Regions from separate parts of the Pseudomonas donghuensis genome, predicted to be linked through region 2. Evidence: predicted binding sites of a transcription regulator. Region 2 holds the regulator's gene; each other region holds the start of a gene.
What was found. Region 2 encodes sigma-54, which starts transcription at its own class of promoters, with help from an activator protein. Its sites were predicted from a motif close to ANTGGCATNNANNTTGCTNT; they were not measured.
Positions count from the first base shown of each region.

Region 1: flgB (flagellar basal body rod protein FlgB) is a predicted target of sigma-54. The motif match lies at 2,123-2,142, and genes of this name have one in related genera.
Region 3: BV82_RS18725 (CmpA/NrtA family ABC transporter substrate-binding protein) is a predicted target of sigma-54. The motif match lies at 5,602-5,621, and genes of this name have one in related genera.

Region 1 covers NZ_CP071706.1:1,759,389-1,769,238, forward strand. Annotated here, with positions in the region: gene flgA (flagellar basal body P-ring formation chaperone FlgA) at 1-76, opposite strand, end outside; gene BV82_RS08065 (chemotaxis protein CheV) at 146-1,075, shown strand; gene cheR (protein-glutamate O-methyltransferase CheR) at 1,128-1,955, shown strand; gene flgB (flagellar basal body rod protein FlgB) at 2,181-2,588, shown strand; gene flgC (flagellar basal body rod protein FlgC) at 2,592-3,035, shown strand; gene flgD (flagellar hook assembly protein FlgD) at 3,051-3,773, shown strand; gene flgE (flagellar hook protein FlgE) at 3,805-5,178, shown strand; gene BV82_RS08095 (hypothetical protein) at 5,251-5,442, shown strand; gene BV82_RS08100 (flagellar basal body rod protein FlgF) at 5,633-6,373, shown strand; gene flgG (flagellar basal-body rod protein FlgG) at 6,419-7,204, shown strand; gene flgH (flagellar basal body L-ring protein FlgH) at 7,259-7,954, shown strand; gene BV82_RS08115 (flagellar basal body P-ring protein FlgI) at 7,967-9,076, shown strand; gene flgJ (flagellar assembly peptidoglycan hydrolase FlgJ) at 9,088-9,850, shown strand, end outside.
Region 2 covers NZ_CP071706.1:1,205,042-1,214,891, forward strand. Annotated here, with positions in the region: gene BV82_RS05500 (class II fumarate hydratase) at 1-993, shown strand, start outside; gene BV82_RS05505 (hypothetical protein) at 1,021-1,482, shown strand; gene BV82_RS05510 (superoxide dismutase) at 1,484-2,095, shown strand; gene BV82_RS05515 (ZIP family metal transporter) at 2,107-3,000, shown strand; gene BV82_RS05520 (HPr family phosphocarrier protein) at 3,016-3,288, opposite strand; gene rapZ (RNase adapter RapZ) at 3,309-4,163, opposite strand; gene ptsN (PTS IIA-like nitrogen regulatory protein PtsN) at 4,166-4,630, opposite strand; gene hpf (ribosome hibernation-promoting factor, HPF/YfiA family) at 4,643-4,951, opposite strand; gene BV82_RS05540 (RNA polymerase factor sigma-54) at 5,033-6,526, opposite strand; gene lptB (LPS export ABC transporter ATP-binding protein) at 6,706-7,431, opposite strand; gene lptA (lipopolysaccharide transport periplasmic protein LptA) at 7,432-7,956, opposite strand; gene lptC (LPS export ABC transporter periplasmic protein LptC) at 7,943-8,518, opposite strand; gene BV82_RS05560 (KdsC family phosphatase) at 8,527-9,051, opposite strand; gene BV82_RS05565 (KpsF/GutQ family sugar-phosphate isomerase) at 9,052-9,850, opposite strand, start outside.
Region 3 covers NZ_CP071706.1:4,025,182-4,035,031, reverse strand. Annotated here, with positions in the region: gene cobA (uroporphyrinogen-III C-methyltransferase) at 1-661, opposite strand, end outside; gene BV82_RS18740 (bifunctional protein-serine/threonine kinase/phosphatase) at 691-2,361, opposite strand; gene BV82_RS18735 (nitrate/nitrite transporter) at 2,372-3,583, opposite strand; gene BV82_RS18730 (ANTAR domain-containing response regulator) at 3,734-4,309, opposite strand; gene BV82_RS18725 (CmpA/NrtA family ABC transporter substrate-binding protein) at 4,324-5,538, opposite strand; gene BV82_RS18720 (quinone-dependent dihydroorotate dehydrogenase) at 5,691-6,713, shown strand; gene rmf (ribosome modulation factor) at 6,810-7,025, opposite strand; gene rlmKL (bifunctional 23S rRNA (guanine(2069)-N(7))-methyltransferase RlmK/23S rRNA (guanine(2445)-N(2))-methyltransferase RlmL) at 7,563-9,761, shown strand.

The DNA of each region.
Region 1 (9,850 bases), 550 kb from region 2:
CCAGCAGGCACAGCGCAGCAAGGAAGCCGGGCAGGTGGCGGGTCAGGCGTCGGAAAAATGTCGTTTTCGTGTTCATACGATTAAAAAAAGCAAAGCGCGTGCCGACTGGGTACGAAGCTCGAAGCGTTTGGTGAAGGAGTCTGGCATGGCTGGTGTAATGGATTCGGTGAACCAGCGCACGCAACTGGTAGGGCAGAACCGCCTGGAGCTGCTGTTGTTTCGCCTCAATGGCGAGCAGCTCTACGGCATCAACGTGTTCAAGGTGCGGGAAGTGTTGCAATGCCCGAACCTGACGGTGATGCCCAAGTCCAGCCCGGTAGTGCGCGGGGTCGCGAATATTCGTGGGGCAACCATCCCGATCCTCGATCTGGCGATGGCGACCGGGATGCCCGGTCTGAGTGAAGAAACAAGCAAGAGCTTCGTCATCATCACCGAGTACAACACCAAGACCCAGGGGTTTCTGGTGCATTCGGTGGAGCGCATCGTCAACATGAACTGGGAGGAGATCCATCCGCCACCCAAGGGCACCGGGCGCGATCACTACCTGACGGCAGTGACCCGGGTCGACAACAAGATGGTCGAAATCATCGACGTGGAGAAAATCCTCGCCGAAGTGGCGCCGACCTCCGAGGCGATTTCCGCCGGTGTGGTCGATGCCGAGGTGCAGGACAAGGCGGTGATGCTGCGGGTGCTGACGGTCGATGACTCGTCGGTGGCGCGCAAGCAGGTCAGCCGTTGCCTGCAGACCGTCGGCGTCGAGGTGGTGGCGCTCAACGATGGCCGCCAGGCGCTCGACTACCTGCGCAAGCTGGTCGACGAGGGCAAGCGTCCGGAAGAAGAGTTCCTGATGATGATCTCCGATATCGAGATGCCGGAGATGGACGGCTACACCCTGACCGCCGAGATTCGCAGCGACCCGCGCATGCAAAAGTTGCACATCATCCTGCATACTTCGCTGTCCGGGGTGTTCAACCAGGCGATGGTCAAGAAGGTCGGTGCCGATGACTTCCTGGCCAAATTCCGGCCGGACGACCTCGCCCAGCGCGTTGTTGATCGGATCAAGGCCACGCACTAACGGCCAGGGGCGATCGCCCCTGGCGGTACATACGATTTAAGAGGCGGCATCATTGTCTACGGGTAATTTGGATTTCGAACAGTTCCGGGTCTTCCTGGAAAAAGCCTGTGGCATCCTGCTGGGCGAAAATAAGCAATACCTGGTCTCCAGCCGTCTCAACAAGCTGATGGAGCAGCAGGGCATCAAGTCCCTGAGCGAACTGGTGCAACGGATCCAGAGCCAGCCGCGCAGTGGCTTGCGCGAGCAGGTGGTCGATGCCATGACCACCAACGAAACCCTCTGGTTTCGCGACACCTATCCGTTTGAAGTGCTCAAGAACAAGGTATTGCCCGAGCAGATCAAGGCCAACCCCGGTCAGCGCCTGCGCATCTGGTCGGCGGCCTGCTCGTCGGGGCAGGAGCCGTATTCCATCTCCATGGCCATCGACGAGTTCGAGCGCAGCAATATCGGCCAGTTGAAGATGGGGGCGCAGATCGTTGCCACCGACCTGTCCGGCTCGATGCTGACCAACTGCAAGACCGGCGAGTACGACAGCCTGGCGATTGCCCGCGGTCTGTCCCAGGAGCGCCTGCAGCGCTACTTCGACGTCAAGGGGCCGGGGCGCTGGGCGATCAAGGCGCCGATCCGCAGTCGTGTCGAATTTCGCTCGTTCAACCTGCTCGACAGCTACGCGAGCCTGGGCAAATTCGACATCGTGTTCTGCCGCAACGTGCTGATCTACTTCTCGGCCCAGGTCAAGAAGGACATCCTCCTGCGCATTCACGGCACGCTCAAGCCGGGTGGCTACCTGTTCCTTGGCGCTTCCGAGGCGCTCAATGGCTTGCCGGATCATTACCAGATGGTCCAGTGCAGCCCGGGGATCATTTATCAGGCCAAATAGGCCTTAGCGGCAAGCCACAAGCTTCAAGCGGCAAGAAAGAGCAGATCGTGCACCGCCTGGCTTGTTCTTGCCGCTTGAAGCTTGCCGCTTGCCGCTCTTTTGCCACTTTTCTGGCATTGCCGCCAGCGGCAAACGCCTCAAAGCCCCGTATTTACGGGGTTTTGTTTTTTGGCATGGCTCTTGCTCTAGCTCAGTCAACGAAAAACCTTCGAAGGTTTCCCCGACATGAGCATCAGCTTCGACAAAGCGCTCGGCATCCACGAAAAGGCATTGGGCTTTCGCGCCCAGCGCGCCGAGGTGCTGGCCAACAACATCGCCAACGCCGACACGCCGAACTACAAGGCGCGCGACATGGACTTCGCTTCGGTCCTGGCGGCCCAGGCCGAGCAGACCAGCAAGGGCCATTTCTCGCTGGATCGTACCAACGCCCGGCACATCGAGGCCGAAGGCCTGAGCATGGGTGACGAGTCCCTGCAGTACCGTACGCCGATGCAACCGTCGATCGACCAGAACACCGTCGATGCCCAGCTCGAGCAATCGAGCTACGCGGAAAACGCCGTGGGCTTCCAGGCCAGCTTCACGCTGCTCAACAGTAAATTCAAAGGGCTGGTATCGGCCCTGCGCGGAGAGTAAGTCATGTCCCTCGCCAGTGTCTTCAACATTGCCGGTAGCGGCATGAGCGCCCAGACCACGCGTCTGAACACCGTCGCTTCGAACATCGCCAACGCCGAGACCGTCTCGTCGAGCATCGACCAGACCTACCGCGCCCGTCATCCGGTATTCGCCACCACCTTCCAGCAGGCCCAGGCCGGTGTCAGCCAATCGCTGTTCCAGGACCAGGACGCTGCAGGGCAGGGCGTGCAGGTGCTTGGCGTGGTCGAAGACCAGAGCAACCTCGAGGCGCGCTACGAGCCGAATCATCCGGCGGCGAACAAGGACGGCTATGTCTACTACCCGAACGTCAACGTGGTGGAAGAAATGGCTGACATGATCTCCGCCAGCCGCTCGTTCCAGACCAATGCCGAGCTGATGAACACGGCTAAAACCATGATGCAGAAGGTCCTGACCCTGGGTCAGTGATAAAGGACTAAGCCAATGGCTACTACCGTCAAAGACAGCACGCTCAGCCTGAACGACGTCATCAAGTCTTCCGGCAAGAAGACCACTGAGACCAGTTCCCTGGGCAGCACCGTCGCCGCCAAGGCCGGCAACAAGCAAACCCTGGGCAAGGATGCGTTCCTGCAGCTGCTGGTTACCCAGATGCAGCACCAGAACCCGCTCGACCCGCAGGACAACAGTGAATTCGTCGCCCAGCTGGCGCAGTTCAGTAGCCTGGAAGGCATTACCAGCCTGAACGAGTCGGTCAATGCGATCACCGGCAACTACAAGTCGTCCCAGGCCCTGCAGGCCTCGTCGCTGGTCGGCCGCTCGGTCATCACCCAGAGCGACAAGGCGGTGGTCGACACCACCAAGAGCTTCACCGGCTCCGTGGTGGTGCCACAGAGCATCAGTGCCGCGACCATCACCATCACCGACAAGGATGGCAAGGTGGTCAAGACCCTGCAGATGGGCGAAACCAAGGCGGGCAACGCCGAGTTCATCTGGGACGGTACCAACGACGCGGGCCAGAAAGTCGACCCGGGCACCTACAGCTTTGCCGCCAAGACCAAGGTCGAGGGCAAGCAGGTGGAGATGTACACCTTGCTGCCGGCCACGGTCAGCAGCGTCACTATCAGTCAGACGGGTGGCGAGCTGATGCTCAACCTCGCCGGCCTGGGCAGCGTTGCCCTGTCCAAAGTCCAAACCATCGGTATATAGAGCCGGCTAACGCGGCACAAGGAGTGGAAAGATGTCTTTCAATATCGGCCTTAGCGGTCTCTATGCAGCCAACAAGCAACTGGACGTGACCGGCAACAACATCGCCAACGTTGCCACCACCGGCTTCAAATCGTCCCGTGCCGAGTTCGCTGACGCCTATTCGGCGAGCAAGCTCGGCGTCGGCAGCAAGACCGTCGGTAACGGCGTGACCCTGGCGGCGGTGTCGCAGCAGTTTGGCCAGGGTGATGTCAACAACACCGGCAACGTGCTGGACATGGGTATTCAGGGGCAGGGCTTTTTCGTCCTCAGCGACAATGGCTCGCTGAGCTACACCCGTGCCGGTGCGTTCCAGACCAACAAGGACAACTACGTTGTCACCGCAGACGGTATCCGCCTGCAGGGTTACGCCGCTGACTCCACCGGCAAGATTGCCAAGGGCGTGCTGACCGATCTGAAGATCGACACCTCGGCGCTGGCGCCGAAGTCGACCACGCTGATCGACCAGGGTATCAACCTGAACTCGTCGGCATCGCCGATTCCGTTGACCAAGCCTGATCCGAGCAACCCGGCTGCCACTATCCCCAACGCGCCGTTCAACCCGACTGACGAAAGCACCTACACCAAGTCGTTCCCGACCAAGGTCTACGACAGTCAGGGTAACGAGCACGTCATGGAGCAGTACTACCGCAAGACCGACACCAACGAGTGGACCATGTACACCCTGGTCGACGGTCGCAACCCCTACGATCCGGCCAGCGCCACGCCACTGACCGGCACCATGAGCTTCAACTCCGATGGCAGCATCAAGGCCATGTCCACCAGTGCCGCCGGTGTGCCGACCACGCCGCCAGGTCAGTACGAGTTCAGTGTGGCCAACAACACCTTCACCATGAAGGGCTGGATTCCGGCGGTGTATAACAAGACTACCAATACGTGGGGTCCTAACGGTTCGAGCGGCAACCCGGATGGCATGCGTCTGTCGATGAACAGCACCACCTCCTACAACACCGAGACGGCGCGGATGTCCCAGTCCCAGGACGGCTATGCCACCGGCATTCTCTCCAGCCTGAGCATCGACTCCACCGGTGTAATGTTCGCCAGCTTCAGCAACCAGCAGTCTCGCGCCATTGGCCAGGTGGCCATCGCCAGCTTCGCCAACGAGCAGGGCCTGGAGCAGATGGGCGGTACGCGCTGGAAAGAAACCTTCGCCTCGGGCATTCCGGGTATCGATGCGCCGACCACTGGCACCCTGGGTGCGATCAAGTCCAACGCGCTGGAGGCCTCGAACGTCAACCTGACCAACGAGCTGGTCGAGCTGATCAAGGCGCAGAGCAACTACCAGGCCAACGCTAAAACCATCTCCACCCAGAGCACCATCATGCAGACCATCATTCAGATGACCTGATTCGGGTGGCGTGAGTTGAGTATGGACAGACCCCTTTCTCGGAAGGGGTCTGTCGTTTCAAGGGTAAGGATCATGCTGCGACGTTTAAGTGTTGCCTTGCTGCTCGCGGGAGTGCTGGGCGCTCAGGCCTGGGCCGATATGGCGCCATGGTATCGCTGGGAAAGCCAGGCCGACGGTCGCCTGGTGTGCGCGCAGTTTTCCCCGGGGCCGGGCTGGAAGCTGTTTGCCGGGCCGTTCAACAATGCCGGTTGCCGTGACTACTGAAACTTGCCGCTAGCGGCAAACCGGCGCCGTATTTTCGACGGCGCTTCTCTCGCGGTTCTCTTCGTGCGCCGCTCAAGCCCTTGTCTGCCGGGCGTTTTCCGTTGTTTGTAAAAGTTGGTTTGAAACTTGCTACAGGCACTGCAGAGCAGCGGCGGACGGCAAGTGTTCGCCAGCGCAGCGGAGGATGACTGTGGACAAGATGCTATACGTGGCCATGACCGGCGCCAGCCAGAACGCGCTGGCGCAAAAGGCCCATGCCAACAACCTGGCGAACATTTCCACCAGCGGTTTTCAGCGCGACCTGGAGCAGGCGCGTTCGATGCCGGTGTTTGGTGACAGCTTTCCGGCGCGGGCCTATGCCATGACCGAGCGCCCGGCCACCGATTTTAGCCCGGGCTCGATGCAGGAGACCGGTCGCGACCTGGATATCGCCATCGGCGGTGACGGTTTTATCGCCGTGCAGGCCCCTGATGGCAGTGAAGCCTATGTGCGCACCGCCAGCCTGAACATTGACGGTCTGGGCGTGCTGCGGGCCGGCAACGGCATGCCGGTGATGGGCAACGGCGGTCCGATTGCCGTGCCGCCAGAGCAGAAGGTCGAGGTCGGCCAGGACGGCACCATCAGTATTCGCGCCATGGGCGAAGGCCCGCGGGTGATGGCCGAGGTCGACCGCATCAAGCTGGTCAACCCGGACCTGAAGAACATGACCAAGGGCCTGGACGGCATGATCCATACCAAGAACGGCCAGCCTGCCGCTGCCGATGCCAACGTCCAGGTGGTCTCCGGTTTCCTGGAGTCAAGCAACGTCAATGCGGTCGAGGAAATGACCTCGGTGCTGGCGCTGTCCCGTCAATTCGAATTGCACGTCAAGATGATGACCACGGCCAAGGAAGGCGACGAAGCCATGGCTCGGGTTTTGCAAATCGGCTAATTACACAGACGTAGCGCCGTAAAACAGGCGCGCGAGGAGAACAGCATGCTTCCGGCTCTTTGGGTCAGTAAAACCGGTTTGTCCGCCCAGGACACCAACCTGACCACCATTTCCAACAACCTGGCCAACGTTTCGACCACCGGCTTCAAGCGTGATCGTGCCGAGTTCCAGGACCTGCTCTACCAGATCAAGCGTCAGCCGGGTGCCCAGTCGACCCAGGACAGCGAACTGCCGTCGGGCCTGCAAGTCGGTACCGGTGTGCGCATCGTCGGCACCCAGAAGAACTTCAGCACCGGCAGCCTGCAGACCACCGAGAACCCGCTGGACATGGCGGTCAATGGCCGTGGCTTCTTCCAGATTTTGCAGCCGGACGGCACTGTTTCGTACACCCGTGACGGTACCTTCCACCTGAACTCCGATGGCCAGATCGTCACGGCCAACGGCTTTGCCCTGGAGCCTGCGATCGTCGTGCCGCCCGAGGCGCAGACCTTCACCGTCGGCCAGGACGGCACCGTGTCGATCACCACTGCCGGCAACCCGGCGGCGCAGATCATCGGCAACATCCAGACCGCCGACTTCATCAACCCGGCCGGCCTGCAGGCCATGGGCAGCAACCTGTTCCTGGAAACCGCCGCCAGCGGCGCGCCGCAAATCGGTACCCCGGGCCTCAACGGTTTTGGCGTGGTGCAGCAGCAGACCCTGGAAAACTCCAACGTCAGCACCGTGGAAGAGCTGGTCAACATGATCACTACCCAGCGTGCCTACGAAATGAACTCCAAGGTCATCTCCACCGCCGACCAGATGCTCTCGTACGTTACCCAGAACCTGTAAGTGAAGTCTTCGAGGTCGCTTGAACGGCGCCTGTTACACCGTGAGGTCAGAGTCATGAGTCGTTTGTTTTGCATACTAGCCCTGAGTGGGGTCGCCTTGCTGGCCGGTTGCGTCGCGCCGACGCCCAAGCCCAACGATCCCTACTACGCGCCGGTATTGCCGCGCACGCCATTGCCGGCGGCGGCCAACAACGGCTCGATCTACCAGGCCGGTTTCGAACAGAACCTGTACAGCGACCGCAAGGCTTTCCGGGTCGGTGACATCATCACTATCACCCTCAACGAGCGCACCCAGGCGAGCAAGAATGCCAACTCGCAGATCGACAAGAACAGCAAGGCCGAACTCGGTCTGACCTCGTTGTTCGGCAGCAGCGTGACCACCAACAATCCGTTTGGTGATGGCGACCTCAGCCTCAGCGCCGGCTACAGCGGCGACCGCTCAACCAAGGGTGATAGCAAGGCGGCCCAGGGCAACACCCTGACCGGTTCGATCACCGTCACCGTTGCCGACGTGCTGCCCAACGGCATCATTGCCGTGCGCGGCGAGAAGTGGCTGACCCTCAACACCGGCGACGAGCTGGTGCGCATCGCCGGGATGATCCGTGCCGATGACATTGCCACCGACAACACCGTGCCTTCGACCCGTGTTGCCGATGCGCGCATTACCTACTCGGGCACCGGCTCGTTCGCCGATGCCAGCCAGCCGGGTTGGCTTGACCGGTTCTTCATCAGCCCGCTTTGGCCTTTCTAGGTTCGGATGACCATGTTCAACTTCAAGCAGCTGATTGCCGCTACGATTCTGCTGTCCACTGCGTTCGCCGTGCAGGCCGAGCGTCTGAAGGACATCGCCAGCATTTCCGGCGTGCGCACCAACCAGCTGATCGGCTACGGCCTGGTGGTGGGGCTCAACGGCACAGGTGACCAGACCACGCAAACGCCGTTCACCCTGCAGACCTTCAACAACATGCTCTCGCAGTTCGGCATCAAGGTGCCGCCGGGGTCGGGTAACGTGCAGCTGAAGAACGTCGCTGCGGTGTCGGTGCATGCCGACCTGCCGGCGTTCGCCAAGCCGGGGCAGGTGGTGGACATCACCGTCTCGTCGATCGGTAACTCCAAGAGCCTGCGCGGCGGCAGCCTGTTGATGACCCCGCTCAAGGGTATCGACGGTAACGTCTACGCCATCGCTCAGGGCAACCTGGTGGTCGGCGGTTTCGATGCCGAAGGCCGCGATGGCTCGAAGATCACCGTCAACGTCCCGTCGGCTGGCCGCATTCCTGGCGGTGCCTCGGTGGAGCGTGCCGTGCCCAGCGGTTTCAACCAGGGCAACAGCCTGACCCTGAACCTCAATCGCCCGGACTTCACCACCGCCAAGCGCATCGTCGACAAGGTCAACGAGCTGCTCGGCCCGGGTGTGGCCCAGGCCCTGGACGGTGGTTCGGTGCGAGTCACTGCGCCGCTCGATCCAAGCCAGCGGGTCGACTACCTGTCGATTCTCGAGAACCTCGAAATCGATCCGGGCCAGGCCGTGGCCAAAGTCATCATCAACTCGCGCACCGGCACCATCGTCATCGGCCAGAACGTCAAGGTCTCGCCCGCGGCGGTGACTCACGGCAGCCTGACGGTGACCATCACCGAAGACCCGATCGTCAGCCAGCCTGGGCCGTTCTCCAATGGTGAGACTGCCGTAGTGCCGCGCTCGCGAGTCAATGCCGAGCAGGAAGCCAAGCCGATGTTCAAGTTCGGCCCGGGTACCACCCTGGATGAAATCGTCCGCGCGGTGAATCAGGTGGGCGCCGCGCCCGGTGACCTGATGGCGATCCTCGAAGCCCTGAAACAGGCCGGCGCCTTGCAAGCCGACCTGATCGTGATCTGAGGGGGCGGACCATGGATATGCCGAAAAGCGCCTTCAATGCTGCCGACAGTGGCGCCTACACCGACCTCAATCGCCTGAACTCGCTGAAGGTCGGCGATCGCGACAGCGACGCCAACCTGCGCAAGGTGGCCCAGGAGTTCGAGTCGCTGTTTCTCAACGAGATGCTCAAGTCGATGCGCTCGGCCAGCGATGTACTGGCCAAGGACAACCCGCTCAACACCGAGACCACCAAGCAGTACCAGCAGATGTACGACCAGCAACTGGCGGTGAGCATGTCCCGCGAGGGCGGTGGTATCGGCTTGCAGGAAGTGCTGATGCGTCAGTTGTCCAAGCAGAAGGCCAGTGCCGCGAGCAACAACAGCCCGTTCCCGCGGGTGGATATCCAGCAGCGTCCGTTGTGGGCGGCCAAGGTGGCCGAGCCTGAGCGCGGTGAACACGCCACGGCCGCACGCAACGACATGGCCGCACTCAATTCGCGGCGCCTGGCACTGCCGGGCAAGCTGACCGATCGCCTGCTGGCTGGCATCGTGCCGTCGGCCGGTGCCGCCGCAGCCACCACCAACACCGCGGCCTTGCCGCAGCGCACCACGGCGATGACCGATGCCGTGGTCAAGGGTGACTGGCAGTCGGCGCAGAGCTTTGCCGCGCCGGGCTCGATGCGCATCTATGGTCGCGCCGTGGCCCAGCCGCCATTGGCGCCGGCCAAGCGCGCATTCGGCTCCTCCGATGAGTTCGTCGCCACCATGCTGCCGATGGCCGAGCAAGCCGCCAAGC
Region 2 (9,850 bases):
AACTGTGGGCAAAGCAGCAACGACATCATCCCCACCACCATTCATGTCAGCGCCGCGCTGGCCTTGCATGAGCAGTTGCTGCCGGCACTAAACCATCTGGTCAAGGTCATCGACGCCAAGGCTGAACAGGTGCATCCGTTCATCAAGACCGGCCGCACCCACCTGATGGACGCCATGCCGGTGCGCATGAGCCAGGTGCTGGGTGGCTGGGCGGCGCAGATCAAGGCGGCTATTACTCACCTGCAAGCCACCTTGCCAAGCCTGCAGGCGCTGGCCCAGGGCGGTACCGCGGTGGGCACCGGCATCAATGCCCACCCTGAATTCGCTGCCCGCTTCAGCCGGCAACTGACCGCGCTGACCCGCGTCGAGTTCGTCCCTGGGGATAACCTGTTTGCCCTGATCGGCTCGCAAGACACCGCAGTGGCCGTTTCCGGCCAGCTCAAGACAACGGCGGTGGCGCTGATGAAGATCGCCAACGACTTGCGCTGGATGAACTCCGGGCCACTGGCGGGCCTTGGCGAAATCGAGCTCGAAGGCTTGCAGCCGGGCTCCTCGATCATGCCGGGCAAGGTCAACCCGGTTATTCCGGAGGCTACCGCCATGGTTGCCGCGCAGGTGATCGGCAACGACGCGACCATCGCCGTGGCCGGACAGTCGGGCAACTTCGAGCTCAACGTGATGCTGCCGATCATTGCCCAGAACCTGCTCAGCAGCATCGAGCTGATGGCCAATGCCAGCCGCCTGCTGGCCGACAAGGCGATTGCCAGCTTCAAGGTCAACGAGCCAAAACTCAAGGAAGCGTTGGCACGCAACCCGATCCTGGTGACCGCGCTGAACCCGATCATCGGCTACCAAAAGGCCGCCGAGATCGCCAAGACCGCCTACAAGCAGGGTCGCCCGATTATTGACGTGGCCCTGGAACATACCGACCTGCCGCGCAGCCAGCTTGAAGCGCTGCTCGATCCGGAAAAGCTCACAGCTGGCGGGATCTGAGCCGGTCCACCGCTCTGGAGGTTAGTCATGCAGCACTGGAAACGCACCACCGAAATTGCCAACCGCTTGTTCGAGCAGGGCGAGCTGGTCGATGCCCGCGAGTTGTATCTGCAGGCCCTGGCGCTTGCCCAGGTGTTGTTCGAGCGCTGGCATGACGCCGACGAAGCGGTGGCCGCTTGTGTCATCGCCCACCATAACCTGGCCGACTTGCACCTGCGCCTGAATCAGCCGCAGGAAAGCGCCGAGTACCTCTGCGCCATTCACCAGCGGCTGCTGCAGAGCGCCCAGGACCCACGCCTGGCGCCGAGGTTGCGTGAAGCTGCGCTGCGCCACAGCAGCAAGACCTACACCGAGTTGCTGAGCTTTATCAGCGAGTACGGCCAGTACCCGCGCACCGAACGTCTGCTCTACCGGCACGAGCCGCAGCCGGCCCTGCATGCCGGCCAGGAAAGCACCGCGCCTTCAGCCCTACGATATGGAATCCAGTGATATGCCTTATACCTTGCCTGCATTGCCTTACGCCTACGATGCGCTGGAACCGCACATCGATACCCAGACCATGCAGATTCACCACAGCAAGCACCACCAGACCTACATCAACAACCTCAATGCGGCGGTAGAAGGCAGCGAGTATGCCGAGTGGCCGGTGGAAAAACTGGTCGCCAGCGTTAAACAGCTGCCGGAAAAACTGCAGAACGCCGTGATCAACCAGGGGGGCGGACACGCCAACCACTCGCTGTTCTGGACGGTGATGTCGCCCAAGGGCGGCGGCTTGCCACAAGGCGCCGTGGCCAAGGCCATCGAGGAGCAATTGGGTGGCTTCGACGCCTTCAAGGAGGCCTTTACCAAGGCTGCGCTGACCCGTTTCGGCAGCGGCTGGGCCTGGTTGAGCGTGACCCCGGCCAAGACCCTGGTGGTCGAAAGCAGTGGTAACCAGGACAGCCCGCTGATGAACGGCAATACGCCGATCCTCGGCCTGGACGTCTGGGAGCACGCTTACTACCTGCTGTACCAGAACCGCCGTCCGGAATACATCAACGCGTTCTACAACGTGATCGACTGGTCCGAGGTAGAGCGTCGTTACGCAGCCGCGCTTGTGTGAGTCGCGCTGGTATGCGTTCGGATGTGATGTCCATTGCCGGAGTGCGGCTGTTTCGCCTGGCGCTCGGTACCCTGTTGCTGCTGGTCGGCTTCGCGCTGCTGGTGGCTCAGGGTATCGCCTGGCTTGATCTGGAGCCGCGCATGCTGCGGGCACTTGAAGGCGGTGCGCTGTGCGCCCTGGGCACTGCCCTGGGCGCCGTGCCGGTGCTGGTGATCCGCAACATGCCGGTGGCGCTCGCCGATACCCTGCTGGGCTTCGGTGCCGGGGTGATGCTGGCGGCCACGGCTTTCTCGCTGATCATTCCCGGGCTGGATGCCGCCCAGGCCATTGGCCTGGGTAAATGGGGCGCGGGTGGCTTGATCAGCTTCGGCTTGCTGTTCGGGGCCTTCTGTCTGTACCTGGTGGACCTGAAGGTCTCCGGCGCTTCACCGGAGGCGCTGGTCGGTACTGCCCAGCAGCCGGTGATCGCCGCGCGGATCTGGGTGTTCGTCATCGCCATCATTGCCCATAACATTCCGGAAGGGATGGCCATTGGCGTGTCTGCCGGCGGCGGCATGCCTGATGCCGACAGCCTGGCCATGGGTATCGCCTTGCAGGATGTGCCCGAAGGCCTGGTCATCGCCCTGGTGCTGGCAGGGGCGGGGATGGCCCGTTTCAAGGCGTTTCTGATCGGTGCGGCTTCAGGTCTGGTCGAGCCGCTGGCGGCAGTGGTGTGCGCCTGGCTGGTTAGCGTGGCGGAGTTGTTGCTGCCATTGGGGCTGGCCTGCGCGGCAGGTGCGATGTTGCTGGTGGTGACCCAGGAAATCATTCCGGAATCGCGCAGCAATGGCCATCACCGGCTGGCCAGTCTTGGCCTGTGCATCGGCTTCTGCCTGATGATGGTGATGGACACGGCGCTGTCTTGAGAAAACGGGGGCGGGTTACTCGCCCTCGTCGAAGTAGTTGTTGATCAGCTCGACCAGTGCAGCCAGTGCTGCGTCGTCTTCTTCGCCTTCGGTGTGCAGGTGCACCTGAGTGCCCTTGCCAGCTGCGAGCATCATCACGGCCATGATGCTCTTGCCGTCGACCAGGCTCTGGGGTGTACGGCCCACTCGGACCTGGCAGGGAAAGCGTCCGGCTACACCTACGAATTTCGCCGCCGCCCGGGCGTGCAGCCCCAGCTTGTTGATGATGGTGATTTCACGAGCGGGCATCGAGGCGGGGATCCTGTGGGCTAGAGGTCGCGGTGGCGAACCTGGACGTTCTTCAACGATTGTTGCAGCAGCTGTCCCAGTCGCTCGGTCAGGTACACCGAGCGGTGGTGACCGCCGGTGCAGCCGATGGCAATGGTGACATAGGCGCGGTTGCTGGCGGCAAAGCGTGGCAACCATTTGAGCAGGTAGCTGGAGATGTCCTGGAACATGTCCTCGACATCCGGCTGTGCTGCCAGGTAGTCGATCACCGGTTGCTCCAGCCCTGAATGGTCGCGAAGTTCCGGCTTCCAGTAAGGGTTGGGCAGGCAGCGCACATCGAACACCAGGTCGGCGTCTACCGGCATGCCGCGCTTGAAGCCGAAGGACTCGACCAGGAAGGCCGTGCCTGGCTCCGGCTGGTTCAGCAGGCGCAACTTGATCGAATCACGCAACTGATAGAGGTTCAGGTTGGTGGTGTCGATCTTCAAGTCAGCGAGGTCGGCGATCGGCCCGAGCAAATCGCTCTCGACCTTGATGGCTTCGGCCAACGAGCGTTCGGCATTGGTCAGCGGGTGGCGGCGACGGGTTTCCGAGAAACGCTTGAGCAGGGTTTCTTCGTCGGCGTCCAGGTACAGGACATCGCACTGGATGTGCCGGCTACGGGCTTCCTCAAGCAGTTCGGGGAAGCGCGTGAGGTGGCTTGGCAGGTTGCGCGCGTCGATCGACACCGCCACCTTGGGCTGCATCAGTTCGGTATTGATCAGGGCGTTTTCGGCCAGCTGCGGCAGCAAGCCCGCCGGCAGGTTGTCGATGCAGTAGTAACCGTTGTCCTCAAGTACATCGAGGGCGGTGCTCTTGCCGGAGCCGGACCGGCCGCTAACGATGATCAAGCGCATGTTCAGTGCCCGTTCTGTACGTCCAGTACGACCTGGTACAAGGATTCGTTACTGGTGGCCGCACGCAGTTTGTCGCGTACGTCCTTGCTATCGAGCATGCTGGCGATCTGGCGCAGCAGCTCCAGGTGCGCATCGGTAGCCGCTTCCGGGACCAGCAGTACGAACAGCAGGTCGACCGGGGCGCCATCGATGGCGTCGAAATCGATAGGGGCGTCAAGGTGCAACAGTGCGCTGACCGGCGATTCGCAGCCCTTGAGGCGGCAATGCGGAATGGCAATGCCGTTGCCGAAGCCGGTAGAGCCCAGTTTTTCCCGGGCGATCAGGGCTTCGTACACGTCCTGGGTGTCCAGCTCGGGCACTTGTTTGCCGATCAGATTGGCGATCTGTTCGAGCGCACGCTTTTTACTGCCGCCCGGCACGTTCACAAGGGAACGGCCGGGGGTCAGGATGGTTTCAAGTCGGATCATGGATGAGGGGGATCAGCGGGCCGCTGCACCTTGCAGCAGGCTTTGCTGTTTTTCCTTGTGTTTTTTCAGTTGGCGGTCGAGCTTGTCAGTCAAGGCATCGATCGCTGCATACATGTCTTGGTGTTCGGCATTTGCAACCACTTCGCCGCCGGGAATGAACAGCGTTGCTTCAATCTTCTGCTGCAACTTCTCGACCTTCATGATTACCGTCACATTGGTAATCTTGTCGAAATGCCCCTCCAGCCGTTTCAACTTCTGCTCGACGTACTCACGCAGGGGCTGAGTAACTTCTACATGCTGTCCACTGATATTGACTTGCATACAGCTTCTCCTTTGTTGCCGGTGCATAAGAGGCAGGTGTTGCGCCTGCCACTGAACTGCGGTGGCACACCTCAGGAGCCGTTACATCAATCGCTTGCGCTCGCTCGACGGTGCAATGCCGAGGGACTCGCGGTACTTGGCGACGGTGCGACGTGCTACCTGGATGCCTTGTGCCTCCAGTAAACCAGCGATCTTGCTGTCACTCAATGGCTTTTTCTGATTTTCCGCTGCAACCAGTTTTTTGATGATCGCGCGGATCGCCGTGGACGAGCACTCGCCGCCTTCGGAGGTGCTGACGTGGCTGGAGAAAAAGTACTTCAGCTCGTAAATACCGCGAGGGGTGTGCATGTATTTTTGCGTGGTGACCCGGGAAATGGTCGATTCGTGCATGCCCACCGCTTCAGCGATATCGTGCAGCACCAGCGGCTTCATCGCCTCATCGCCGTGATCGAGGAAGCCACGCTGGTGCTCGACGATCTGGGTGGCGACCTTCATCAGGGTCTCGTTACGGCTTTGCAGGCTCTTGATGAACCAGCGCGCCTCTTGCAACTGGTTGCGCATGAAGGTGTTGTCGGCGCTGGTGTCGGCGCGGCGAACGAAGCCGGCGTACTGCGGGTTGACCCGCAGGCGCGGTACCGCTTCCTGGTTGAGCTCGACCAGCCAGCGCTCGTTGTCCTTGCGCACGATCACGTCCGGCACCACGTATTCGGCTTCGCTGGACTCGATCTGCGAACCTGGGCGCGGGTTGAGGCTCTGCACCAGTTCGATGACCTGGCGCAGTTCATCTTCCTTGAGCTTCATGCGGCGCATCAGCTGGCTGTAGTCGCGGCCACCGAGCAGGTCGATGTAGTCGCTGACCAGGCGCTGGGCCTCGGCCATCCACGGGGTGCCTGGCGGCAGTTGGCGCAATTGCAGCAACAGGCACTCGCTGAGGTTGCGCGCGCCGATGCCGGCCGGTTCGAACTGTTGAATACGGTGCAGCACGGCTTCGACTTCATCCAGCTCGATGTCGAGCTCGGGGTCGAAGGAGTCGCAGATTTCTTCCAGGGTTTCGTCGAGGTAGCCCTGGTTGTTGATGCAGTCGATCAGGGTCACGGCGATCAGCCGGTCGGTGTCGGACATCGGTGCCAGGTTGAGCTGCCAGAGCAGGTGGCTCTGCAGGCTTTCGCCAGCGGAGGTGCGGGTGGTGAAGTCCCACTCGTCATCGTCGTTGCTGGGCAGGCTGCTGGCGCTGGTCTGGTAGATGTCTTCCCAGGCGGTATCGACCGGTAGCTCGTTGGGGATGCGCTCGTTCCATTCGCCTTCTTCGAGGTTGTCCACCGTCGGGGCGGTCTCCTGGAAGCTGGTTTCCTGAACTTCGGCGACGGGTTTGCTCTCGGCGTTGTCGGCCATCGGGTCGCTGTTGTCGAAGTCGTCGCCGTCTTCCTGGCGTTCGAGCATCGGGTTTGATTCCAGCGCTTCCTGGATTTCCTGCTGGAGGTCCAGGGTAGAAAGCTGGAGCAGACGTATGGCCTGTTGCAACTGCGGGGTCATCGTCAGTTGCTGGCCCATTCTTAGGACGAGCGATGGTTTCATGGCAGGGGCTTAACACCTTATTTGCCGGCGCACATGCGCCATCCACTACAAGGGCACCGAAGCGCCAACTTTAAGCAAATTATATGCCTGAAATTGCAGCGTTTGCCTAGAGCGCCGTAACAATTAAGCCATGAACTGGCTTGATCGAGAGCGCTCTGGCAGCGCCTTACACCTTGAGCCTACAGGCGGAACTCATGGCCGAGGTAAACCTCTTTGACCAGATCGTTGGCCAGGATGGTCTCTGCATCGCCTTCGGCGATCAGTTGGCCATCGTTGACGATGTAAGCGGTTTCACAGATATCCAGGGTTTCACGGACGTTGTGGTCGGTGATCAGAACGCCAATGCCCTTGGCTTTCAGGTGGTGGATGATCTGCTTGATGTCGCCGACCGAGATCGGGTCGACACCGGCAAAGGGTTCGTCGAGCAAAATGAACTTCGGCGCAGTGGCCAGGGCGCGGGCGATCTCGACGCGGCGACGCTCGCCACCGGAGAGGCTCATGCCGAGGTTGTCGCGGATGTGGCTGATGTGGAATTCCTGCAGCAGGCTTTCCAGTTCCTTGCGCCGGCCATCGCGGTCGAGGTCCTTGCGGGTTTCAAGGATTGCCATGATGTTGTCGGCCACCGACAGCTTGCGAAAGATCGAGGCTTCCTGCGGCAGGTAGCCGATGCCGGCGCGCGCGCGGCCGTGCATGGGCTGATGGCTGACATCGTGGTCGTCGATCAGGACGCGGCCCTGATCGGCCTGGACCAGGCCGACGATCATGTAGAAGCAGGTGGTCTTGCCGGCGCCGTTGGGGCCGAGCAGGCCGACGATCTGGCCGCTGTCGATCGACAGGCTGACGTCGCGGACCACTTGCCGGCTCTTGTAGCTCTTGGCCAGGTGCTGGGCTTTGAGGGTTGCCATTTACTCGGCCTTCTTCTTCGGCTGGATCACCATGTCGATGCGTGGGCGCGACTCGGTGACTTTGCCACCGCGACCGGCGGTAGCGATCTGTTTCACCGTGTCGTAGACGATCTTCTCGCCTTCGGTGGTGTTGCCTTCGTTGATCACTTTGGCGCGGTCGATCAGGACGATGCGGTTTTGCGGCGCATTGTACTGGATGGTCTTGCCATAGCCTTGCATCTTGTCTGGCTTGGCCGCGCTCTGCTGCTGTTCGAAGTAGGCCAGGTTGCCCACCGAGGTCACCACGTCGATGTCGCCACCGGCAGTGCGGGTGATGGTCACGGTGTTGCCTTTGATCATCATCGAGCCCTGGGTGATGATCACGTCACCGGTGTAGGTGGCGACGCCTTGTTTGTCATCCAGTTGAGCATGGTCAGCCTGGATACGGATCGGCTGGTCACGGTCGGTCGGCAGGGCCCAGGCGCTCGCGCTTCCCAGTGCTGCGCTCAGGCTGAGCAAAAAGGGGAGGGTTTTAACGAGCCTCATACTGTCCTCTTACGTTGGACAGCAGGTCCATCCTGCCGTCTTTCAAATACGCTTTCATTCCATTGCCCGTAGTTACGCCACCGGCGCCGTCGATTCTAACGGCTTGCTCGGTTTGCGCATATTGCTTCTGCGGGAATACCGTCATGCGGCTGGTGGTAATGATCATGGTGCGGTTTTTTTCATCGGTGCGGGCAACCCGTACCGAGTCGATCAGTTCGACTTCGCTGCCATCGGGGTTGACCTCGCCGCGCTCGCTTTGCACGTGCCACGGGTAAGTGGTGCCACGGTACATCTGCAGGTCCGGCGTGGTCAGCAAGGTCACTTCGCTGGCCTTGAGGTGCTCGACCTTGTCGGCAGTCATCTCGTACTGCATCTTGCCGTCGGGCAGGAACTGCACGCTGCGGGCGTTCACGGCGTAATAGTCAATGGCGCTCTGGTCGGGCCCGACAACAGGCTTGTTGTCGAGGAAGCTCTCAGGGCTGATGTTCCAGTAGCCGATCGCCACCAGCAAGGCGGCAATCACACTGAACAGCGCAATATTGCGGATTTTCTTACTGAACATGTGTCGCTCTACAGGTAATGGCTGTTGGCCGCTTCAAGATTGCCCTGGGCTTGCAGGATCAGTTCGCAGAACTCGCGAGCGGCACCTTCGCCGCCGCGCGCCAGGGTCACCCCATGAGCGTGCTCGCGAACGAAGGCGGCGGCGTTGGCCACCGCCATGCCCAGCCCGACCCGTCGGATCACGGGCAGGTCAGGCAGGTCGTCGCCCAGATAGGCAACCTGTTCATAGCTTAGGTTGAGCTGGCCAAGAAGCTCGTCCAATACCACCAATTTATCTTCGCGGCCCTGGTACAGGTGAGGAATGCCGAGGTTCTTTGCCCGGCGCTCGACCACCGGGGTCTTGCGCCCGCTGATGATGGCGGTGGTCACGCCCGAGTTCATGAGCATCTTGATGCCCTGGCCGTCGAGGGTGTTGAAGGTCTTGAATTCGCTGCCGTCTTCGAGAAAGTACAGGCGCCCATCGGTGAGTACGCCGTCTACGTCGAAAACCGCCAGTTTGATGGCTTTGCCGCGCTGGAGCAGGTCCTGGGTCATTTACATCACTCCCGCACGCAACAGGTCGTGCATGTTCAGGGCGCCAACCGGGCGCTCGTCCTTGTCGATCACCACCAGGGCGCTGATCTTGTGGTCTTCCATGATCTTCAGGGCCTCGGCGGCGAGCATCTCGGCGCGGGCGGTCTTGCCGTGGGCGGTCATGACTTCCTCGATGAGGGTCTTGTGCACATCGATGTTGCGATCGAGGCTACGGCGCAGATCGCCGTCGGTGAAGATCCCGGCCAGCCGTCCGTCGGCTTCGAGTACCACGGTCATGCCCAAACCTTTGCGAGACATTTCGAGGAGCGCGTCCTTGAGCAGGGTACCGCGTTGAACCTGCGGCAACTCGTCGCCAGCGTGCATGACGTTCTCGACTTTGAGCAGCAGGCGTCGGCCGAGGGCGCCGCCGGGGTGCGAGAACGCGAAGTCTTCAGCGGTAAAGCCGCGGGCCTCGAGCAGCGCGATGGCCAGGGCATCGCCCAGTACCAGTGCTGCGGTGGTCGAGGAGGTCGGTGCCAGGTTGAGCGGGCAGGCTTCCTGGGCGACACGGGCGTCGAGGTTGACCTCGGCGGCCTTGGCCAGCGGCGAGTCGGGGTTGCCGGTGAGGCTGATCAACTGGATGCCCAGGCGCTTGATCAGCGGCAACAGGGTGACGATCTCGGCCGTCGAGCCCGAGTTGGACAGGGCCAGGATCACGTCATCACGGGTGATCATGCCCATGTCGCCATGACTGGCTTCGGCCGGGTGGACGAAAAACGCCGGCGTACCGGTGCTGGCCAGGGTGGCGGCGATCTTGTTG
Region 3 (9,850 bases), 2.8 Mb from region 2:
GCTCGAATTCGGCGGCGCGTTGCAGGAGCTGGTACAGCGGACTGCGACAGGCGCGCTGCCCAGGTAGCGAGGCGTTTTCGATCATCGCCACCGGCGTGCTGCCCGGCATGCCGGCGGCGAGCAGTTGCTGCTGGATATCGGCCAGGCGCGCTACGCCCATGTAGATCACCAGGGTTGTCGCTGACGCCGCCAGCGCCTGCCAGTTCAATGGGCTGTCATCCTGGGTATGAGCGGTGACCAGGGTGACGCCACGGCTGATCCCGCGCAGGGTCAGGGGAATGCCGCACTGGGTGGCACCGGCGAGGCCGGCGGTAATGCCATTGACCACTTCGACTTCTATGCCGCGTGCTTGTAGCCAGCAGGCTTCTTCGCCGCCACGGCCGAAAATGCAAGGATCGCCGCCCTTGAGGCGCACTACGCAACGCCCCTGACGGGCATGGCGCAGCATCAGGCGCTGGATGAAGGCTTGTGGCGTGGAACGGCAGCCGCCGCGTTTGCCCACGGCAATGACCCGGGCGTCGGGGCAGTGTTGCAGAATGGCCGGATTGACCAGGTCATCGATCATCACGACAGCGGCTTGCCCCAGCGCGCGCACCGCTTTCAGGGTCAACAGCTCCGGGTCGCCCGGGCCCGCGCCTACCAGCCAGACTTTTGCATTCATGGTGATTTCCTCATCGGCAGTATTGGCCATCAGCCTTTGAACAGGCAGATCAGCAGGATCAGATTAAGGAGCAAAGACAGCAGTGCCAGGCTGCGCCAGACCTTCAGGGGCTCGCGTTCAAGCAATGGCCGCGGGCGCACACTCAGTTGCTGACGCTCGCCCTGTTCGAGCAGCAACAGCCATTGCTCGGCGGTTTCAAAGCGTTGCTGTGGATCGCTGAGCAGTGCCTGGGCGAGGTTGTGCTCAAGCCACTCGGGCAGGTCCGGGCGATAGCGTGCGGCGCTGACCGCCTGGGTGAAACGGGGGTGCTGGAAGGCTTCGATTTCGCCATAGGGGTAGTGCCCGGTGAGCAGGTAGAACAGCGTTACGCCCACGCTGTACAGGTCTTGCCGGGGGCTGGGCGGCTCGCCTTCAAAGGCTTCCGGGGCAATGAACGATGGCGTGCCCGGCAGCTCATGGGCGCGGTCTTCGGAGAGCCCCGGGCAGAAGGCCAGGCCGAAATCCAGCACGCGCAGTTGGCCGTCATCACCCAGGTGCAGGTTTTCGGGCTTGATGTCGCGGTGGAGGATATTGCGCCGATGCAGCGTGCCTACGGCCTGCAGCAGTTGCTGGGCCAGTGACTGCCACTGCGCCAGCGGTAGCGGGCCGCTGGCGGCGAACAGTTGCGCCAGGGTCTGGCCGGGGTATTCGCGCATCAGGTAGTACAGGTGCTGGCGCTGGCTGGCCAGGTGCACTTCGGGGAAGTAACGCCCGGCCACCCGGCGCAGGAACCATTCTTCCAGCAGCAGGCTTTGCAATGCGCCGGGTTCATCCTTGCGCTCTGCAGGCAGGGTTTTCAGCAGCCACGCCTGTTGCTGGTGGTCGCGCACGCGGTACAGCAAGGACTGGCGGCTGTGGCCCAGCGGTTGCTCGACGCTCCAGCCGTCGATCGTCTGCCCGCAGCGCAGGGCAAGCGGCAGCGGCCATTGCTGCAGTTGCGCCAGGGAGTCGCCAAGGTTGCTGGCGCCCAGTCGCTCGACCCGCACCAGCAGCGCGCTGGCGTTGTCCTGGCTGCCACTGTGATGGGCCGAGCTGACCAGGGTCTGGGCGGCATCCTGCAGGTCGATCTGTTCGCGCAGCACGGCCCTGATCTGCGCTTCGCTGAGGCTGGCCCAGACACCGTCGCTGAGCAGCACGAAGCATTCGCCAGCCTGCAGCTCGCCTTCCAGGTAATCGACCTGCAGGTGCTGGTCCAGGCCCAGGGCGCGCTTGAGCACGTGCTGCATGCCCGGTTGGTCCCAGACGTGATCTTCGCTGATGCGTTGCAGCTGCCCGGCAGCCCAGCGGTAGATCCGGCAGTCGCCGACATGCGCCAGGGTAAAACGCCGCCCGCGCAGCACCAGGGCGCTGAGGGTGGTCAGCAACGGCTGGCCGCCTCCGTTGGCGCGCAGCCAGCGGTTTTGCGCCAGCAGCAGGCGGTCCAGGGCCTGGGCCACGCCCCAGGTGGCGGGGGTGGCGTAGTAGTCCAGGGCCAGCGCCTGCAGGCTGGCCCGCGCCGCCAGGCCGCCATCGGCGCACTGGCTGACACCGTCGGCGAGGGCGAACAGGTAGCCTTTGCTGGCGGCCAGTTCCGGGTTGGGGGTCACCAGGCGCAGGGCGTCCTGGTTTTCCTCCCGGGGGCCGCTGGCGCTAGCCTGGGCGAAGCTCAGTTGCAGGCTCATGGCGTAACCCTCAGACCCGCGCCGCGGTCACCGCCGCCGAGCCCCAGGTGGTGCGCCAGCGCTGCTTGACGCCGTGCAGACCGAACCAGGCAAGGATGCCGAGGCTGGCGAACAGCCACAGGCCCGACTGATAGTCGCCAGTGTGCTGCTTGATCATCCCCAGGCCCGCGGCGAGCAGGAAGCCGCCGATGCCGCCGGCCATGCCGATCAGCCCGGTCATCACGCCGATTTCCTGGCGAAAACGTTGCGGCACCAGCTGGAACACCGCGCCGTTGCCGGCACCCAGGCCGAGCATGGCGCTGACGAACAGGGCCAGGGCGGCCACCGCGCTGGGCAGGTTGAAGCCGACGGCGGCAATGCAGATGGCGGCGACGCTGTACATCGCCAGCAAGGTGCGGATACCGCCGAAGCGATCAGCCAGGGCGCCACCCAACGGGCGCATCAGGCTGCCGGCGAATACGCAGGCGGCAGTGTAGTAGCCGGCGGTCACCGGGCTCAGGCCGTACTGGTCGTTGAAGTAGCCGGGCAGGGCACTGGCCAGGCCAATGAAGCCGCCGAAGGTAACGCTGTAAAAGAACATGAACCACCAGCTGTCACGGTCACCCAGGGCCTTGAGGTAGTCGGCCAGGGCTTTGGGTTTGGGCCGCTCGGGGGCGTTGCGCGCCAGCAGGCTGAACAGCACCAGGGTCAGCAGCAGCGGGATCACGGCAAAACCGAAGACGTTGTTCCAGCCAAAGCCTGCGGCCAGGGCCGGGGCCAGCAGCGCGGCGAACACGGTGCCGGAGTTGCCGGCGCCAGCGATGCCCATGGCCTTGCCCTGGTGCTGGGCCGGGTACCACTGCGAGGCCAGCGGCAGCGATACGGCAAACGAGGCCCCGGCAACGCCGAGGAACACCCCGAGCAACAGGGCTTGTTCATAACTATGGATGCCCAGGCGCCAGGCGCAGAACAGTGCGACGATGACAATCACCTGGCCGATCAGCCCGGCGGTCTTGGGCGACAGCCGGTCCACCAGCAGGCCCATGACAAAGCGCAGGATCGCCCCGGCAAGGATTGGCGTGGCGACCATCAGGCCGCGTTGCTGGGTGGTCAGTTGCAAATCAGCGGCGATCTGCACCGCCAGCGGGCCGAGCAGGTACCAGACCATGAAGCTCAGGTCGAAGTACAAAAAGGCGGCGAACAGGGTAGGGACATGCCCGGACTTCCAGAAACTCGTATTCATCGAACACCTCGTTGAACAGGGACGGAAACGAAAAAGACGTCGCCACCCGACCCGCTTGCGCGAGTGGGGGTGCGACGTCTTTGTCGTGAAGGGGGCAACCGCCGTTGGCTACCTGTCCTTTGCTGATAGCAAGAGCCGGGCCAGAATGCCTCAGCCGAGCAGGTCGCTCATGGCAATGATCTGCTCGGCCACCTGGATCAGCTTTTGTTGCTTGCTCATGGCCTGGCGGCGCATCAGGGTGTAGGCCTGTTCTTCGTTGCAGTCCTTCATTTTCATCAACAGACCCTTGGCCAGTTCGATCCGCTTGCGCTCCGCCAGTTGCTGGTCGCGGGCCTGCAGCTGGGCCTTGAGCGCCTGGTCGCTTTCAAAGCGGGCCATGGCCACGTCAAGGATCGGCTGCAGCCGCGTGGCCTGGATGCCTTCGACGATGTAGGCGCTGACCCCGGCCTGGATGGCCTGGCGCATCACGCCGGGGTCGTGCTCGTCAGTGAACATGACGATCGGCCGCGGCCGGTCGCGGCTGACCAGCACCACTTGCTCCATGACATCCCGGCCCGGTGACTCGGTATCGATCAGCACCACGTCCGGATGCACCGTTTCGACGCGCGCCGGCAGGTCGATGGTCAGGCCCGACTCTTCGATCACCTCGAACCCGGCCTGGACCAGGGCGGCCTTGAGGCGACCGACTTTTTTCGCAGTGTCGTCGATCAACAGGATTCGCAGCATGGTGGCGTCTCCTTTCAGCGGCGGGCGAGGGTGGCTGGCGGTTCCGCCAGTGCATGCAGGCGAAAGCTGCGGGCGTAGCCATACGGGTCGCTGCCATCCCAATGGCTGCCATCGATCAGCGGGCTGCTGCGCATGTCGGGGCCTGCGCAGGGCACGCCGATCGCTGTGGCGGCATCGCGGTACAGCGCCAGTTGCTGGACCTGGCGGGCCACGGCGAGGTAGTCGGGATCTTCGCGCAGCAAGCCCCAGCGGCGGAACTGGGTCATGAACCACATGCCATCGGACAGGTATGGCACGTTGGCCCGGCCTTCATCGTGCAGGCGCAAGGCGTGGGGGTCATGCCACTGGTTGCCCAGGCCGTCCTGGTACTGGCCGAGCAGGCGTGGCTCGATACTCGACAGCGGTGCATCCAGGTACGCCTTGCCGCTGAGCAACTGCGCGGTACTGCGCCGATTTTCGTTGTTCTGCTCGATGAAACGACTGGCGGCCAGCACCGCCATCACCAGGGCCCGGGCGGTGTTCGGGTACTGTTCGACAAAGGCCCGGGTGCAACTCAGGACCTTTTCCGGATGGTCCGGCCAGATCGACTGGCTGGTAGCCAGGGTAAAACCCTGGCCCTGCTCGATGGCGCCCGCCGACCAGGGTTCACCGACGCAAAAGCCATCGATGCGTCCGGCTTGCAGGTGCGCGAGCATCTGTGCAGGCGGCACCACTACGCTATTGACGTCATGCAACGGATGGATGCCCTGGCTGGCCAGCCAGTAATACAGCCACATGGCATGGGTGCCGGTGGGAAAGGTCTGGGCAAAGGTCAGTTTTGTCCTGCTTTGGTGCACGAAATGCTCCAGTGCCTCGGGACTGGTCACACCTTGGCGTTGCAGTGCCGCGCACAGGTTGATGCCCTGGCCGTTCTGGTTCAGCCCCATCAGCACCGCCATGTCGGTGGCCGCGCTACCGCCGATGCCCAGTTGCAGCGCATAGATCAGGCCATAGAGGCTGTGAGCGGCATCCAGCTCGCCACTGGCCAGCTTGTCACGCAGGCCGGCCCAGGAGCTTTGGCGCTGCAGGTTCAGGCTCAGGCCGTAGGCCTGGGCGAAGCCCTGGGTGGCAGCCACCACCACCGAGGCGCAATCGCTCAGGGCCATGAAACCGAGATTCAGGCTGGGCTTTTCCGGGGCATCGCTGCCGATGACCCAGGCCAGGGAAGTTACGGGAATAGGGTTGGTCACGTCATTGCGCCTGTGTCGAAGGTCAGGCCGTACCGCTCGCGTGGCAGGCGTTGTAAGAGGGATCTAGCAACGCATATGCCAAGGCGGCCCTGTCCCCCGGACGACGCCACCGCTATAATCGCCCCCTCACTCACGTCGAGCTAAGCCCGCCCATGTATACCCTGGCCCGCCAGTTGCTGTTCAAGCTCTCCCCGGAGACTTCCCATGACCTGTCCCTGGACCTGATCGGCGCCGGTGGCCGCCTGGGCCTCAACGGGCTGCTGACCAAGGCGCCGGCCTCTTTGCCGGTCACCGTCATGGGCCTGAACTTTGCCAACCCGGTCGGCCTGGCAGCAGGCCTGGACAAGAACGGCGCGGCCATCGACGGCTTTGCCCAACTGGGTTTCGGTTTTGTCGAGATCGGCACCGTCACCCCGCGTCCGCAACCGGGCAACCCCAAGCCGCGCCTGTTCCGCCTGCCGGAAGCGCAAGCGATCATCAACCGCATGGGTTTCAACAACCTGGGTGTCGACAACCTGCTCAACCGGGTACGTGCGGCCAAATACCGTGGCATTCTCGGTATCAACATCGGCAAGAACTTCGACACTCCGGTCGAGCGCGCGGTCGACGACTACCTGATTTGCCTCGACAAGGTCTATGACCAGGCCAGCTACATCACCGTCAACGTCAGCTCGCCCAACACCCCGGGCCTGCGCAGCCTGCAGTTCGGCGATTCGCTCAAGCAACTGCTCGACGCCCTGGCCGAGCGCCGTTCGCAACTGGTGAGCGAGCGCGGCAAGCAGGTGCCACTGGCAATCAAGATCGCCCCGGACATGAGCGATGAAGAAACCGCGCTGGTCGCCTCGGCCCTGGTCGAATCGGGCATGGACGCGGTGATCGCCACCAACACCACCCTCGGCCGTGAAGGCGTCGAGGGCCTGCTGCATGGCGACGAGGCCGGTGGCCTGTCGGGTGCGCCGGTGCTGGAAAAGAGCACGCATATCGTCAAGGTGCTGGCCGGCGAGCTGGGCGGCAAGTTGCCGATCATCGCCGCAGGCGGGATTACCGAAGGCAAGCATGCGGCGCAGAAGATTGCCGCCGGTGCCAGCCTGGTACAGATCTACTCGGGGTTCATCTACAAGGGCCCGGCCCTGATCCGCGAGGCGGTGGACGCCATCGCTGCCATGCCGCGCTGAAACCGCAGGCATAAAAAAGGGCCCCCTCAAGGGGCCCCTGGGCCTTAGCCCGCCGCCCGGATGGGGCGTGCATGGTAATCGGATTCAGTTCCTCGTTCAGCCAACGGCGTGAAGTTCGTTGAGTCTATGGATACCCGCAGTGCCGGTCATACCGTCCCAGTTGTCGCCGCGTCCTTCGCGCCAGCCATTGATCCATGCCTGACGTACAGACGGTAGAGTAAAGGGGCAAAGCTCGCGGGATTTGCCGGTGACCCCATATTGGTAGCCACGTGAAAAAGCTCGTTCCAACGGATCACGCTTAAGTCTTCTCATAGGGTGTTGCCCTCACTTGTTGACTGTAATGTCCCGTCGACCTCTAGAAGGTCGGGCAGAATCGTTCTGCCGGTTTGCGCTCGCTGCCGGCGTCGCGAGCGGAAGTGTTGTACCGTTGCGGTGACAACCTGAGATCAGTTCTAACCAATGCACGACACAGTGTGAATGATCGTTTTGTCATAAGGACGTAACCTTTCATAGGGTCACAGGATAAGTAAATAAATGCGTCTGATTAGGATCTGGCGCAAAGCCCGCTATGATCAGGGTTTGGTCTGAAACGAAATCATCTGGCCATTGCCATGTGATAATTTGTAACAACGAAGGTAAAACGACGAAGGGTCATTTTTCCCGGTTTTTTACCTGAATTTTTCATTCTGCTCGGCAATCAAAGACTTTTCTGCCATGGCAAAAGTCAGGTTGGCGGGTGGCCCGGCGTAAAAAAGCGCCACTCGAACGCTGTGGAAAGGCGTTCGATTAAACATCGGAAGGGCGATGCGCTTGCTCTTCCACTTTATTGCTCAAGGCTCTGGATACCCCATGTCGGACCGTTTCGAACTTTACCTCACCTGCCCCAAAGGCCTTGAAGGCCTGCTTGCCGAAGAAGCGCGTGGCCTTGGCCTTGAAGAAGTGCGTGAGCACACCTCGGCGATTCGCGGCACCGCCGACATGGAAACCGCCTACCGGCTGTGCCTGTGGTCGCGTCTGGGCAACCGCGTGCTGCTGGTGCTCAAGCGCTTCAACATGAAAAACGCCGACGACCTCTACGACGGCGTCAATGAAGTCGAGTGGCAGGATCACCTGCAAGCCAGCGGCTCGCTGGCGGTGGAGTTCAGCGGTCATGGTTCGGGCATCGACAACACCCACTTCGGCGCCTTGAAGGTCAAGGATGCGATCGTCGACAAACTGCGCACCAGCAGTGGTGAGCGCCCGTCGGTGGACAAGCTCAACCCTGACCTGCGCGTGCACCTGCGCCTGGAGCGCGGCGAGGCGATCCTGTCCCTGGACCTGTCTGGCCACAGCCTGCACCAGCGCGGCTACCGTCTGCAGCAAGGCGCTGCACCGTTGAAGGAAAACCTCGCTGCCGCGGTGTTGATCCGTGCCGGCTGGCCGCGCATCGCCGCCGAAGGCGGCGCCCTGGCTGACCCGATGTGCGGCGTGGGCACCTTCCTGGTCGAAGCGGCAATGATCGCCGCCGATATCGCACCGAACCTGCGTCGCGAGCGTTGGGGTTTCAGCGCCTGGCTCGGCCACGTGCCAGCACTGTGGCGCAAACTCCATGACGAGGCGCTGGCCCGTGCCGAAGCCGGCCTGGCTCGTCCACCGCTGTGGATCCGTGGTTACGAAGCCGATCCACGGCTGATCCAGCCAGGCCGCAACAACGTCGAACGCGCAGGCCTGAGCGATTGGGTGAAGATCTACCAGGGCGAAGTCGGCACCTTCGAGCCGCGCCCGGACCAGAACCAGAAAGGCCTGGTGATCTGCAACCCGCCGTATGGCGAGCGTCTGGGCGACGAGGCCAGCCTTTTGTACCTCTATCAGAACCTCGGCGAGCGTCTGCGCCAGGCCTGCCTGAACTGGGAAGCGGCGGTGTTCACCGGTGCCCCGGACCTGGGCAAACGCATGGGCATCCGTAGCCACAAGCAATACGCCTTCTGGAACGGCGCCTTGCCGTGCAAGCTGCTGTTGATCAAGGTCCAGCCCGATCAGTTCGTCACCGGCGAGCGCCGTCAGCCGGAGCGCAACGGCGAAGTTGCCGAGCAGCGTTCGCCCGCTGCCGTGGCCAGCGAGCCGGCCCGCCTGAGCGAAGGCGGGCAGATGTTCGCCAACCGCCTGCAGAAGAACCTCAAGCAACTGGGCAAGTGGGCCAAGCGCGAGAACGTCAGTTGCTATCGCCTGTACGATGCCGACATGCCCGAGTACGCCCTGGCCATCGACCTGTACCAGGATTGGGTGCATGTGCAGGAGTATGCCGCACCGCGCTCGATCGATCCGGAAAAAGCCCAAGCGCGCCTGTTCGACGCCCTGGCAGCGATTCCCCAGGCGTTGGGTATCGACCAGAGCCGGGTGGTGGTCAAGCGCCGTGAGCGCCAGACCGGCACCCGTCAGTACGAGCGCCAGAGCACCCAGGGTCAGTTCCTGGAAGTGCGGGAGGGCGGCGTCAAGCTGCTGGTCAACCTCACCGATTACCTGGACACCGGGCTGTTTCTCGACCACCGTCCGATGCGCCTGCGCATTCAGCGCGAGGCTGCGGGCAAGCGCTTCCTCAACCTGTTCTGCTACACCGCCACGGCCAGTGTGCATGCGGCCAAGGGCGGTGCGCGCAGCACCACCAGCGTCGATTTGTCCAAGACCTACCTGGACTGGGCGCGGCGCAACCTGTCGCTCAATGGCTTTTCGGACAAGAACCGCCTGGAGCAGGGCGACGTCATGGCCTGGCTGCAAGCCTGCCGCGACGAGTACGAGCTGATCTTCATCGACCCGCCGACCTTCTCCAACTCCAAGCGCATGGAAGGCGTATTCGACGTGCAGCGCGATCATGTCGAGTTGCTCGACCTGGCCGTGGCACGCCTGGCGCCGGGGGGCGTGCTGTACTTCTCGAACAACTTCCGCAAGTTCCAGCTCGATGAAAACCTGACTGAGCGCTACGCGGTGGAAGAGATCAGTGCCCAGACCCTGGACCCGGACTTTGCCCGCAATAGCAAGATTCACCGGGCATGGAAGATCCAGGCGCGCTGATCGGCTGATTGTCGCGGGCGATGATTGCTTCGTTAATGGCTAATGGCTATAACTCAATCAGAGCCCGCGATCCGCAGGACGCTGGCGTT